Regions from separate parts of the Bradyrhizobium sp. 137 genome, predicted to be linked through region 2. Evidence: riboswitches for the same ligand, from Rfam matches in the RefSeq annotation. Region 2 holds a riboswitch; each other region holds the start of a gene.
The links. Region 2 has a riboswitch for cobalamin ahead of metE (5-methyltetrahydropteroyltriglutamate--homocysteine S-methyltransferase). Riboswitches for the same ligand answer to the same signal wherever they lie in the genome.
Positions count from the first base shown of each region.

Region 1: linked by a shared signal. The riboswitch ahead of IVA78_RS12820 (DUF1636 domain-containing protein) and the one ahead of metE (5-methyltetrahydropteroyltriglutamate--homocysteine S-methyltransferase) in region 2 are both predicted to bind cobalamin.
Region 3: linked by a shared signal. The riboswitch ahead of IVA78_RS12755 (energy-coupling factor ABC transporter permease) and the one ahead of metE (5-methyltetrahydropteroyltriglutamate--homocysteine S-methyltransferase) in region 2 are both predicted to bind cobalamin.
Region 4: linked by a shared signal. The riboswitch ahead of IVA78_RS11310 (TonB-dependent siderophore receptor) and the one ahead of metE (5-methyltetrahydropteroyltriglutamate--homocysteine S-methyltransferase) in region 2 are both predicted to bind cobalamin.

Region 1 covers NZ_JADPKU010000050.1:113,805-116,953, reverse strand. The annotation lists gene IVA78_RS12830 (cobyric acid synthase) at 1-1,357, opposite strand, end outside; gene cobO (cob(I)yrinic acid a,c-diamide adenosyltransferase) at 1,370-2,005, opposite strand; cobalamin riboswitch at 2,046-2,267, shown strand; gene IVA78_RS12820 (DUF1636 domain-containing protein) at 2,359-2,733, shown strand; gene cobW (cobalamin biosynthesis protein CobW) at 2,730-3,149, shown strand, end outside.
Region 2 covers NZ_JADPKU010000116.1:9,120-12,268, forward strand. The annotation lists gene metE (5-methyltetrahydropteroyltriglutamate--homocysteine S-methyltransferase) at 1-1,490, opposite strand, end outside; cobalamin riboswitch at 1,589-1,789, opposite strand; gene IVA78_RS29510 (aminotransferase class V-fold PLP-dependent enzyme) at 1,966-2,361, opposite strand; gene IVA78_RS29515 (4Fe-4S binding protein) at 2,742-2,945, opposite strand.
Region 3 covers NZ_JADPKU010000050.1:100,149-103,297, forward strand. The annotation lists gene cobF (precorrin-6A synthase (deacetylating)) at 1-430, opposite strand, end outside; gene IVA78_RS12755 (energy-coupling factor ABC transporter permease) at 476-1,153, opposite strand; cobalamin riboswitch at 1,190-1,410, opposite strand; gene cobA (uroporphyrinogen-III C-methyltransferase) at 1,456-2,187, opposite strand; gene IVA78_RS12765 (cobyrinate a,c-diamide synthase) at 2,184-3,149, opposite strand, start outside.
Region 4 covers NZ_JADPKU010000044.1:438,960-442,108, reverse strand. The annotation lists gene IVA78_RS11315 (GDCCVxC domain-containing (seleno)protein) at 21-230, opposite strand; cobalamin riboswitch at 578-773, shown strand; gene IVA78_RS11310 (TonB-dependent siderophore receptor) at 881-3,149, shown strand, end outside.

The sequences.
Region 1 (3,149 bases), on a different contig from region 2:
AGGGCTCGTTACCCGCGGGAATATCGAGCTTTGCCAGATATGCCTTGCGGAAATCATCCGACGTGAACAGGCCGTGCAGATAGCTGCCCTGGACGCGGCCATCGCGCGAGATCGCGCCTTCCGGCTTGCCGTTCAGTTTCGCAAATGGCCGCGCGCGATCGGGCCCGTCGGTGTGGCCGATGTGGATCTCGTAGGCCTCGATCGCCTGGTCGGTGGCGGCGTGCAAGGCGGAGACGCGTGTCAGCGTCTTCTGCGGCCTCATCACCGTTGTCACGTCGAGCAGCCCGAGACCCGGCGTGTCGCCCGCAGGTCCCTCGATGCCGTCAGGGTCGGCAACGCTGTGTCCGAGCATCTGATAGCCGCCGCAGAGCCCGAGCACATGGCCGCCCCGGCGGTGATGCGCCACGAGATCAATGTCCCAGCCCTGTGCTCGCAGGAAGGCGAGATCGCCACGAGTGGATTTTGAACCGGGGATGATGACCAGCCTCACATCGCCGGGGATTGCTTCGCCCGGACGCACCATGACGAGATCGACGCCGGGTTCGAGCTTGAGCGGATCGAGATCGTCGAAATTGGCGATCCGCGACAGGGCGAGGCAGGCGATCTTGCATTGGCCCGGCTTGCGCGCGTCGCGCAGGCCCAGCGCGTCCTCGGCCGGCAGCTCGCCGGCGCGCGCGAACCAGGGCAGCACGCCAAAGCCGCGCCATGCGGTTTTCGCTTCGATCAGCCGGTAGCCGTCATCGAACAGCGTGGGGTCGCCGCGGAACTTGTTGATGACGAAGCCCTGGATCATCGCGGCATCGTCAGGGTCGATGACCGTCCTGATGCCGACAAGCTGGGCGATGACGCCGCCGCGGTCGATGTCGCCGACCAGCACGACCGGCACGTTGGCCTTGCGCGCAAAGCCCATATTGGCGATGTCGGCCTTTCGCAAATTCACCTCGGCCGGGCTGCCCGCGCCTTCGACCAGCACCAGATCGGCGCGCGTCTTCAAGCGCGCGAAACTCTCCAGCACGGCGCCCATCAGCGAGGGCTTCATCGCCGCATAATCGCGCGCACGCACCGTTGCGATGCGCTTGCCATGGACGATGACCTGCGCGCCGACATCGGTCTCCGGCTTGAGCAGCACCGGGTTCATGTCGGTGTGCGGCTCGACGCGAGCGGCGAGCGCCTGAAGCGCCTGGGCGCGGCCGATCTCGCCGCCGTCGACGGTGACGGCGGCATTGTTCGACATGTTCTGCGGCTTAAAAGGGAGCACGCGCAGGCCGCGCCGCATGAAGGCGCGCGCAAGGCCCGCGACGATGAGCGACTTGCCCACGTCCGAGCCGGCCCCCTGGATCATCAGCGCGCGCGCCATGGCGAGATCGTATCAGAACTCGACGCCGGCTTGCGCCTTGATGCCGGACCGGAAGGGATGCTTGACCAGCGTCATCTCGGTAACGAGATCGGCGATCTCGATCAATTCGTCCTTTGCGTTGCGCCCGGTGAGCACGACATGCGTCATCGGCGGCTTTTGCGTCGTCAGGAATTCGACCACCTCGGCGATGTCGAGATAGTCATAGCGCAGCGCGATGTTGATCTCGTCGAGCACGACCATGCGCAAGGCAGGATCGCGAATCAGCTCCTTGGCCTTGTCCCAGCCGGCGCGCGCGGCGGCGATGTCGCGGGCGCGGTCCTGCGTCTCCCAGGTGAAACCTTCGCCCATGGCGTGGAATTGGCAGAGGTCGCCGAAATGGCCAGTGAGCAGGCGGCGCTCGCCGGTGTCCCAGGCGCCCTTGATGAACTGCACCACCGCGCAGGGCAAGCCATGGGCGACGCAGCGGACGATCATGCCGAAGGCCGAGGACGACTTGCCTTTGCCGGCGCCGGTGTGGACGATAACGAGGCCTTTTTCGCCGCTCTTGGTCGCCATGATCTCGTCGCGGGCGGCCTTCTTCTTTGCCATTTTCGCGGCGTGGCGGGCGTCGGTTTCCTCGCCCGTTTGGATATCCGGTTCAGGCGTCATCGTATCCGGTCCTTCGGCTTGACAAGTGGCGGCCACCGGCAAATGGTGGGTCTGCGCTGGTTCCTGTCCTATGACAGGCGAAGAGGGAATGCGATAGGGTCCGAATTGGCAAGATTTGGGTCCAAAATGCAGCCGCCCCCGCGACCGTGACCGGAGAGATGCCCGAAGCCACTGACCCCTAACGGGATCGGGAAGGCGGGGATCGAAGGGCAAAAGCCCTGCTCCGCAAGCCGGGAGACCTGCCAGCGCGGACGATTTTGGACCGGCGGACGGGGTGTTCCGCGACGGGGAAACGGGCCTCTCACAATGGTCCGTGCGCCTCTTCGCCTCCCGCTGTTATTCTGGAAGAGGCGATGACGGTCACACTTCACGTCTGCATTACCTGCCGTGCCGGCGAGACGCTTGGCGAAGGCGACGTCACGCCGGGCAAGCGGTTGCATGGCGCGATCCTGGACGCCGGCGTGCCCGACGGCGTCAATGTGGTTCCGGTCGAATGCCTCTCTGCCTGTAGCCAGGGCTGCTCGGTCGCGCTGAGTGCGCCGGGTCGCTGGTCCTATGTCTATGGCCGCCTGTCGGAGACGAATGCGCGCGACGTGGTCGCGGGCGCTGCGGCGTATGCGGCCGCGCCCGACGGCCTCGTGCCCTGGCGCAGCCGTCCCGAAATCTTCCGCAAGCAGTCGCTTGCCCGCATTCCCCCCCTTGCCGTCGTGCCGGAGGCCGCCGAATGAATTCGCTCGCAAAAGTCCCGGTCACTGTGATCACCGGTTTTCTCGGCTCCGGCAAGACGACGCTGATCCAGCATCTGCTCGCCAATGCCGGCGGCAAGAAGCTCGCCGTGCTCGTCAACGAGTTCGGCAGCGAGGGCGTCGACGGCGAGATTTTGAAGTCGTGCGCTGCTGCCAATTGCCCGGAGGAGAACATCATCGAGCTCGCCAATGGCTGCATCTGCTGCACCGTCGCTGACGATTTCATTCCGGCCATGGAGCAATTGCTGGCACGCCCCGTGAAGCCCGATCACATCCTGATCGAGACCTCGGGCCTGGCGTTGCCAAAACCGCTGCTGAAGGCCTTTGACTGGCCGGAGATCCGCTCGCGCATCACTGTCGATGGCGTGATTGCGCTGGCCGATGCAGAGGCTGTCGCT
Region 2 (3,149 bases):
AGCACGTCCAGGCCGATATCTTCCTGCCACTGCACGGTACGGGCTGTCTCCGCTTTCAGAAGCTGCTCGTACTGCGCGTCATTCAGCGCTCCCCGCGCATGAGCCGCACGCGCATTCCGGACGTCGACCGTTTGCGGGAAGGACCCGATGGTTGTCGTTGGAAACATCGGCAATGCGAACGCGACCCGCTGGACGTCGGCACGCTGGGTGAACGCACTGCGACGGCGACGCATGCTATCGTCGATCGCGGCCATTCGTCCGGCGACATTCGCATTGTGGATCTCGGGCGATGTTTCGCGGGTCACGGCTGCGTCCTCGGAAAGCGCAAGTTCATCGGCCACCTCGGCAGCATGGCCGGCCAGCGCTTTGCCCAATATCGAAAGTTCCTTGAACTTCTGAACTGAGAACGCCAGCCACGTCTTCAGATTGGGATCGAGATCGGTCTCTAGCTCAATGTCGATCGGAACATGAAGCAGCGAGCAGGAAGGAGCAATCTGAACACGGTCCCTGCCCAGCTTTTTGACCAAAGGGGCAAGTTGGTCGAGCAGCGCCGCAAGATTGGAGCGCCAGACGTTGCGACCATCAACCACGCCTAGCGAGACCACGAGATCTCTGCGGGCTGTGGCGACAATTGCGTCCAACTGGTCGGGTGCCCGAACCAGATCGACATGAAGCCCGGCAACGGGCAAGGCAAGGGCTGTTTCAAGATTGTCGCCGATAGCGCCGAAATAAGTGGCCAGCATGATTTTAAGGGCCGGCACAACCTTTGCGAAATGAGCATAGGCCCGGCGGACAGCCGCCCGCGACGCTTCGTCGATGTCCATCACCAGGCATGGCTCGTCGAGCTGAACCCATTCAGCACCGCACGAGGCTAGTTCGCGGAGCACATCGACATAGACTGGGAGGAGCCTATCAAGCAGCGACAGCGGATTGAATGCGGGATTTGCGCTTTTGCCGAGCTTCAGGAAAGTGACTGGGCCAACTAGGACGGGGCGCGTTTGGTAGCCGAGGCTTTTTGCCTCCTCATATTCCTCGATCGGCTTTCGAGAGGAATACTTAAAGATCTGATCCTGGTGAAATTCCGGCACCATGTAGTGGTAGTTGGTATCGAACCACTTCGTCATTTCCTGTGCGGCTACGCCTGGCCCATGCTGAGTGTGATCACCGTCCTGAGCGCCACGTGCCATGGCGAAGTAGGTCTTGAGCGACACAGGACCTTCGGTCCAGCCGTAGACGTCGGGAATGGCTCCGACCATTACGCTGGTATCGAGCACCTGGTCGTAGAGCGAGAAGTCATTCGAAGGAATGACCGTCACACCGCAGGATTTCTGCCGTGCCCAATTAGCGGCACGAAGTCCACTCCCCGCCTCGAGGAGCTCGGCTTCGCTGGAGTTTCCCGCCCAGTAGCTCTCGAGCGCGAACTTGAGTTCGCGTCGTGGGCCGATGCGTGACGTCCCCAATGTGGCAACGGGAAGCGCAAGAATAGACATAGATCAGACCCCATAATTGGGGCAAAGGCCATGGCGGACGCATGCAGCGAATATCGCGTGAGCGACAGCTGTTGGCGCACACCGGGACACCCCGCCCGTGGACGATATATTGTCGAGGCAGGTCTCCTGGCTCGCGGGTCGTCGCTGCTGTCCGGCCTTCCCGAAGCCGCATGGCTTCAGTGACTTCGTTGGACAGCGGCTCGCCGCTTACAGTTGCGGGGGCAGCGCCGGCATTGCACCGGCTTCCCTCTTAGCTCCGGATCAAACGAAATCCGAAGACCACGACGGCTGGCATTAGACGCACGAGGATCGATCCGTCAACCTACTAAGTGTTGCCGCGATATTGCCCAAGCGATTGCCAGCTGTACCAGGTAGGGCACAACGGTCTTACTCCCGGCCTGGTAAAAACGCGTGGATCTGTGAAGCCTCCGCTTATGAATGCGTCCGCTCAACACCCTCTTGGCGTAGTCGTGAGCTAACGCGAGCAGAACGAACGCGCTGGGCGCTTCGACATCTGCGTGATCGCGACAAGCCTGGTCTTTTCCGTCAGCAGCTTCTCGAACTCGCCCGTGAGGAAGTTGCGATCATGCTCGGCCGACATCCGCTTGAACACAGCGCCATGAGGCTCCTTAGGAATTGCCAAGGCCGGGATTGCTCCATGATCGCACGGATGATCAGGTCGGACTGCCTGTGTTCGGCGGACCCCGCGACGAGCCGCGAGCTCGATCGCCTCCGTGGCGTTGGTCAAGATGATCTCCTCGGTGCGCCAAGCACTTACGTGCTGAGCGACTTTGGCGCGCCTTCGTTGTTTCCGTCGCCGCTGGCGAGTAGTGCAGCCTGGACGTTGGCCTGCGCAACATCGCAGGAACAGTTCCGGACCTCAGGATGCACGCTGACTTGCGAAACTGGAGTAAGCGGCGAGAGCGGGGGCGGCGGGGATCCTGCTATGACCCTAGGCTCATGCACGCGTGCATGGTGACCACGGCCAAGCGGATGCCGAGCTTCTCGCACGTCTTCAGGATCTCCGGACCGATCTCGTCGCATCGAGACCGTCTCTTCGGCTTCGAAGTGACGTAGCTTTAGATATCCTGCAGAGCCCTTCGAGGGCTTCTCGGAGTCGATCGGCGCCTTAAGGTCATAACGATGTTGATCGACCTCGATCCGCCCCACGCGGTCGGCGGCCTCCACAAGCGCGACATCTACTACTTCGTTCGCGAAATCGAGCGGTGAAGCCTTCTGGACGCGGGCTGCTTATGCTGTCTTAGACGGGACACAGGTGTCAGGCACCGGACAGACCACCGCACATTGCGGCGTGTCGGAATGGCCCTCGCACTCCGTGCACTTTTTGACATCGATAACGTAAATGTCGCGCTTGAGGCTGATCGCCGCGTTGGGACACTCGAACTCACATGCCCCACAAACGGTGCATTGCGAAGCGACGATCTTGTAAGCCATGCCTTCCGACTCCTTAGGCGAGCGATGCCATTGGCGATCCCTTTCAAATGCCGTGCCAAGGACAGACGCGCTCAATGATGGGCAATTTGCCCAAAGGTGCTGTCCCGGGTCTGAGACCATGCTACATCTGCGACAGCAACGGGCCACTCAATTTCAAGCTATGCGAGCCCTCAGGCCCTACTCCGAGAGCCAGTCGCGACTCGA
Region 3 (3,149 bases), on a different contig from region 2:
CCTGGATCGAAGTAATGCCGGGCACGACCTCGATCGTCGGTAACGGATCGAGCCGCCGCGCAATGCGGAGCGAGGAATCGTACAGCGAAGGATCGCCCCAGATCAGCAGCGCGACCTTGCCCTCGCCGTCGAGATGATTTGCGATGGTTTGCGACCAGGTTGCCGCCACCGCATCGTGCCAATCGTCCACGCCCTTTTGGTAGTCCGCCTCAGTCGTGTCCCGCACTGGCAAGTCGAACTCGGCGATGCGCGTGCTCGCGCTGGTGAGCACGTCCGCGCAGATCGTCCGCCTGAGATCCGCCAGATCGGATTTCGCCGGCCCCTTGCGCGGGATCAGGACGATGTCGGCAGCGTTGATGGCACGGGCCGCGGCGCGCGTGAGCTGCCCGGGATCGCCGCAACCGATGCCTATCAGGGAAAGCGTGAGCATCGCGAGCGCGAAGGGCGGCCGCACCGGCCGCCCTTCGCTTGTCTCTCAAGCGCCGTTATGCAGGCGCGGCGTGACGAGGCCGGGCGCAGTGACACCGCGCAGCGACTTCGCCAGCGCCAGCACCGCGAGATCGGCGAGCGGTTCGATCACGATGACCAGCGCATAGGATGCCGCAAACGCCGCGATGTTGGCGAGGTTGGTCGCGCCGAAGCCGGAGCCATAGAGCGCCCAGAACGCCACCCAGGCGACGATGCCGGACTGATAGGCGGTCGAGAGCGCCAGCGCCTGACGGTATTGCAGATCGACGTAAGCCGTGTTGCGCGGAATGATCCGCGTGGCCAACGCCTGAATCGCGAACAGCGGCACCAGGAGCGTGGTGATGTTCATGCCGTATTGCGGCAGGTCGGTCGGCACGAAGAAGACGCCCTGGAGCAGCAGGCCGAACGCAAGGCCGAAGGCGGCGGGCGCAGCACCGAACAGCAGGAACAGCGTCGAGCCGAGGATGAAGTGCACCTCGGAGACGCCGACGGGGAAGTGCGGCAGCACCTGGAAGAAGCTGAAGACGAGGCCGGTGGTGGCGAGCGTGCGCGTCGCGAACGAGCCGATGCCCTGCTCGCGCACGGTGTCGACCGCGAGCTTCAAGGCAACGCCGCCTGCGGCGATGCCGGTTGCGTAACTCAACACGAGCTTGGCGCCCGTCACGATTCCGGGTTCGATATGCATGGCTCAGATCCTTCCTGCCGTCACACCCGACGGCCTTGGCCTCAAAACGTGCAGGGCCGGTCTCCTGGCTCGCGGTTCACTGGGGTTCTCCGGCCTTCCCGAGCCTTGCGGCCCAGTGGCTGATCGGAGCCCCTCACCGCTTACAGTCGCGGGGGCGGCTGGGGATTTGGGCGCCGCAACTGGGTCCGCCCGCCCCCATTCCCGATTATGCTCCGGCGCTTTGCGCCGCGTCGAGCACCATGCCTCTCCTGTGTGCCCCTTTCGCGAGCCGGGCGTCAAGGGGCGAACGGCGGCCGCGGCCATCATGACAGATCGTCTCCTGCCAGCGCCCCGAACAGGATGACGGCGGCGGTGGAAGCGGCGCCGCCGCGCGCAAGCTGCTCGGCAAGCTCGACAATGGTGGTGCGGACCAGCCGCTCGTCGGAACGGCCAAGAGATTCCGCAAACAGCGCCGGCGTATTTGCGGCCAGGCCATGCTCGATCAATTTTGCGGCAAGGGCCGGAAAGGTGCGCCGGCCCATATAAACCACGGTGGTTGCCTCCGGATCTGCCAGCGCCACCCAATTCAGGTTTTGCGGCAGTTCGCCGGTGACGTCAGCCCCGGTCACGAACTGCACCCGCCGCGAGGTGTGGCGCCGGGTCAGGGGGATGCCGGCTTGCGCGGCGGCGACGCAGGCGGATGTGACGCCGGGAATGATCTCGTAGCCGATGCCGGCCTCGCGCAGCGTCTCGAGCTCCTCCTCGAGCCGGCCGAAAATGCCGGCGTCGCCAGACTTCAGCCGCACCACGCGCGCGCCAGTTGCGGCGTAGTCAACCAAAAGGCGGTTGACGTGGTGCTGCTTGGTGGAGGGCCGCCCTGCCCGTTTGCCCACCGCGACGAGATTGGCGCCGGGACGGGCGAGATCGAGGATCGCGCCGGAGGCAAGATCATCATAGAGCACGACGTCGGCCTCGCGCAGCCGTGCAGTCCCCTTCACCGTGAGGAGTTCTGGGTCGCCGGGGCCGGCGGAGACGAAACTGACAAAACCGCTCACCGGTCCTCCGCAATCAGATGGAAGAACGTGCCGGTGGCTTGGCCCCGCCGCGAGCCGGTCTCGGCAATGACCGCGCCGGTTGCATCGTGGACCACGGCCAGCGGCGTGTCGGGCTGGGCGATGATCGTCGAATAATGGAACTCGTGGCCGCGCAGGCGTGCGCCTGCCCGGTGCCCCGGCATCGGCGTGTCCAGTTCGGCGAGACGATAGCCCAGATGCATGCGGCGCTTGGCAAAGCTGGTCTCCAGGCCGAGCAGCCCCGCCATCTCATGGCGCACGCCATCGGCATCGGTCAAAGCAGTTCCTAGCACCATATAGCCTCCGCATTCGCCGTGGACCGGCCGTGTCTCGGCGAAGGACCGCACGCCGCTGCGAAAGCGTGCGTTGGCCGCGATCTTGCCGGCATGAAGCTCGGGATAGCCGCCGGGCAGCCAGCAGACATCGGCGCTCGCGTCGGGCGATTCGTCGGCCAGCGGCGAGAACGGCACGATCTCGGCGCCGGCCGCGCGCCAGGCCTCCAGCATGTGCGGATAGACGAAGGAGAACGCCGCATCGCGGGCGAGCGCAATGCGCTGCCCGGGCGGCGTGACGTTCAAATCATTGCTCGCTGCCTGCGGCGACCAATTGGCGGCCGCCCGCAGCACCGCATCGAGATCGACATGCTCGGCAACGAAGCGCGCGGCCTCGTCGATCAGCTTGCCGATCCCGGTCTGCTCCTCGGCCTGCACCAGGCCGAGATGCCGCTTTGGCAGGCTAATCTCGGCATGGCGTGGCAATACGCCGAACACGGCGATGCCGGCGTCTCTCAGCGCGCGACGCACGAGATCTTCGTGGCGTGGGCTGGCGACACGATTGAGCACGACGCCGGCAAGGCGCACGCCAGGGCGGTAGTCGCGAAGGCCCGCGGCAATCGCTGCCGCGGTCTGCGCTTGGCCAGAGGGATCGATCACCAGCAGCACGGG
Region 4 (3,149 bases), on a different contig from region 2:
ACACGCAGGAAATCGGCAAACTACCCGCAGCAAGCTCCCTTGCCATTCTCTTGGATCGGTGGGCAAGGCACGGTGCCATAGGAGCAGAACACGCAGCAATTGCCCGATTTAGGCTTCAGCCGGGTGCCGCATCCGCGGCAATCGTAAAAGAATTGGCAAGCGTCGGTCGGCATCGTCTCAATGGATCGATGGCCGCATGACGGGCAAATGAGAGTGGATTCGACGTGCATGCCCTCTAACGTAGCATCGCGCGAGCCAGTTTCCAACGATCATCGCCTGGTTGATCCCGGAGGGCACCTTAACGGCAACGATACGAAGGATACGTGCGGAGCTTTGAACGGCATTGGAGTTGTCACCGACGTCGAACGTAGTGTGCGTCGTGATCGCGACCTCGTCGGCCTGTGCGCAAGCAGTAGACCTCACCACGCTCACCGCTGCAACCAATTCATAAGGGATCGACGCGTGATCTGACATGCCATCTCCCGCGGTGTCGAATCCTCGACTTGGCCTGATGATCGGCGCCACGCGCTGACTTCTGCCGCAGCGAAACATCCAATTGACAGCCGTTTGCAAATAAAACTAGGGTGACAACGACGGTTCTCCTTCGGGAGATCAATAGGGAATACGGTGCGGGGATCCCCCAACGCCGTGGCTGCCCCCGCAACTGTAAGCGGTGAGCCTTCGCCAAACGCCACTGGGCCTGCGGACCTGGGAAGGCGGCGAGAGGTAACGACCCGCGAGCCAGGAGACCTGCCGTCAGTCGTGGTCACACGCGAGCACATTGGGCGGGGTGTCCTGGTGGGTGTTGGGGCTGCCTTCTTCTTGAGGCAGCGGCCAAGCTGCGTTCGCGGTGACGTGCCACGTTATCGCGAGTCTGTTGATGACCTCCCGTACAATCTTCGCGCCGCGGTATCGCCGCGCGATTCTGCGCTCAGCTGCATTCTCCTGCCTGGTTTTGTCGACCGACGGCTGGGCACAGTCCGAAAGGACGGTCCAGACGCTCGACCCCGTTGTGGTGCAGTCGCCGGCAACGTCGCCGAGGGCCCAAAGCACCCGACGCAGTTCTGCGACCGCCAGCGCCGCGCGTTTGCGCCAGCAGCGCAACATAGCTGTCAATACCGGTACACAGGTTGCCGCGCCGACTGGTCCTGTCTTCGCCGCACCGACGCTCAACCTCACCGGCGCGAGCACGGCCGGCAGCCGGCTCGGCCTGACGCGACTGCAGACGCCAGCCAGCGTGGAGGTGATCTCCGCTGAAACCATCGCCGAACGCGGCCAGCAGAACATCCTCGACGCGGTGACGCAAAACGCCACCGGCTTCACGGCGAGCCCGGCACCGGGCAATGGCGGCGTCTCGTTCAATACCCGCGGCTTCACGGGCCTTGGCTCCGTCATGACGCTGTATGACGGCACCCAGCTCTATATCGGCGCCGGGACGGTGGCCTTTCCGTTCGACACCTGGTCGACCGAGCGCATCGAGGTGCTGCGCGGCCCTGCGTCGGTGATGTACGGCGCGGGCGCGGTCGGCGGCGCCATCAACGTGGTTTCAAAACTGCCATTGTGGGTCCCTCGCAATCAGGCCGAGATGTCGCTGGACAGCAACATGACCCGGCGAATTGCGGTGGACAGTGGCGGTCCGGTCAGCAAGGACGTCGCCTATCGGATCACCGCCTCCGGCAACATGTCGGATGGCTGGGTCGATCGCGACGACACCTCGAACGTCGCGCTTCATGCCGTGATCCAGATCAAGCAGAACGACGACGTCACCTGGACACTGTCCACGGACTACGGTGACCGCAACCCGTCGCGCTACTTCGGCACGCCGCTGATCAACGGCAGGCTCGATGAATCTCTCCGCTTCAAGAATTACAACGTCAGCGACAGCCACATCCGCTACCAGGATAGCTGGAACCAGGTGAAAACTGAATGGCAGGTGGCCGATGGAATTTCGGTTCAGAACACGCTTTACTATCTGAACTCCAAGCGACATTGGAAGGACGTCGAAAGCTACGCCTATAACCCCGCCACCGGCCTGATCAACCGCAGCAGCTATATCGAGATTTTTCACGATCAGCAGCAGGTCGGCAATCGCATGGATGCGAAATTCCGCGGACATGTCCTTGGCATGGCCAATGAGTTCGTCGCAGGTTTCGACGTCAACAGCATCAATTTTACCCACACCAACAATTCACCTTACGGCGGCTCGTCGTCCGTCAACCCATTCAGTTTCGCTCCAGGCATATTCAACAGCCCGAATCCCACAGTTCCCGGCTATGGCAGCGTAACCAACCAGTACGCGCTGTTTGCCGAGAACAGGCTGTCGGTCACCGAGCAACTGTCCTTGATTGCCGGCATACGTCAGGATGAACCGACAATCGCGCGCACCGACTATGTCTCGCCCGCCAACAGCTTCGAGAAATCGTTCTCTTCGACGACCTGGCGCGCCGGCGCCGTCTATGCACCGGTCAAGGATCTCGCTTTCTATGCCCAATATGCCACCGCGGCCGACCCGGTCGGAGGGCTCGTCTCACTGTCCTCCGCAAACAAGAACTTCGACCTGGCGACCGGCAAGCAAGTCGAAATCGGTGTCAAGCAATCGTTCTGGGGCGGCCGCGGCGAATGGACCCTGGCCGGCTATGAGATCGTGAAGAACAACCTGCTGGCACGCGATCCCAACATTCCGTCGCTGACCGTCCAGGTCGGCCAGCAGTCATCGCGCGGCGTCGAAGCGTCAGTCGGTTTCCTGCTCGATCATTGCTTGCGCATAGATGCCAATACCGCCTTCCTGCGCGCGAAATACGATGACTTCGTGCAGGCGGTGGGCGGCGGAAGCGTGAACTATGCCGGCAACGTACCGGTCAATGTGCCGCAGAACGTCTCCAATATCTGGGCGACCTGGGCCTTCGCACCGAACTGGTCGGCCAACGCAGGCGTGCAGATCGTCGGCAAGACCTATGCCGACAACGCCAACACGGTGACGCGCCCGGCCTACAACATTGTCAATGCCGGCGTGCAGTGGAAGCCCGACCTCAACACCACCGTGTCGTTCCGCATCTACAATCTCTTCGACGAGATCTACACGACGTCGGGCGGCACTACTCAGTGGCTGCTCGGCATGCCACGCACGGCGCAGCTCGCGGTCAACGTGA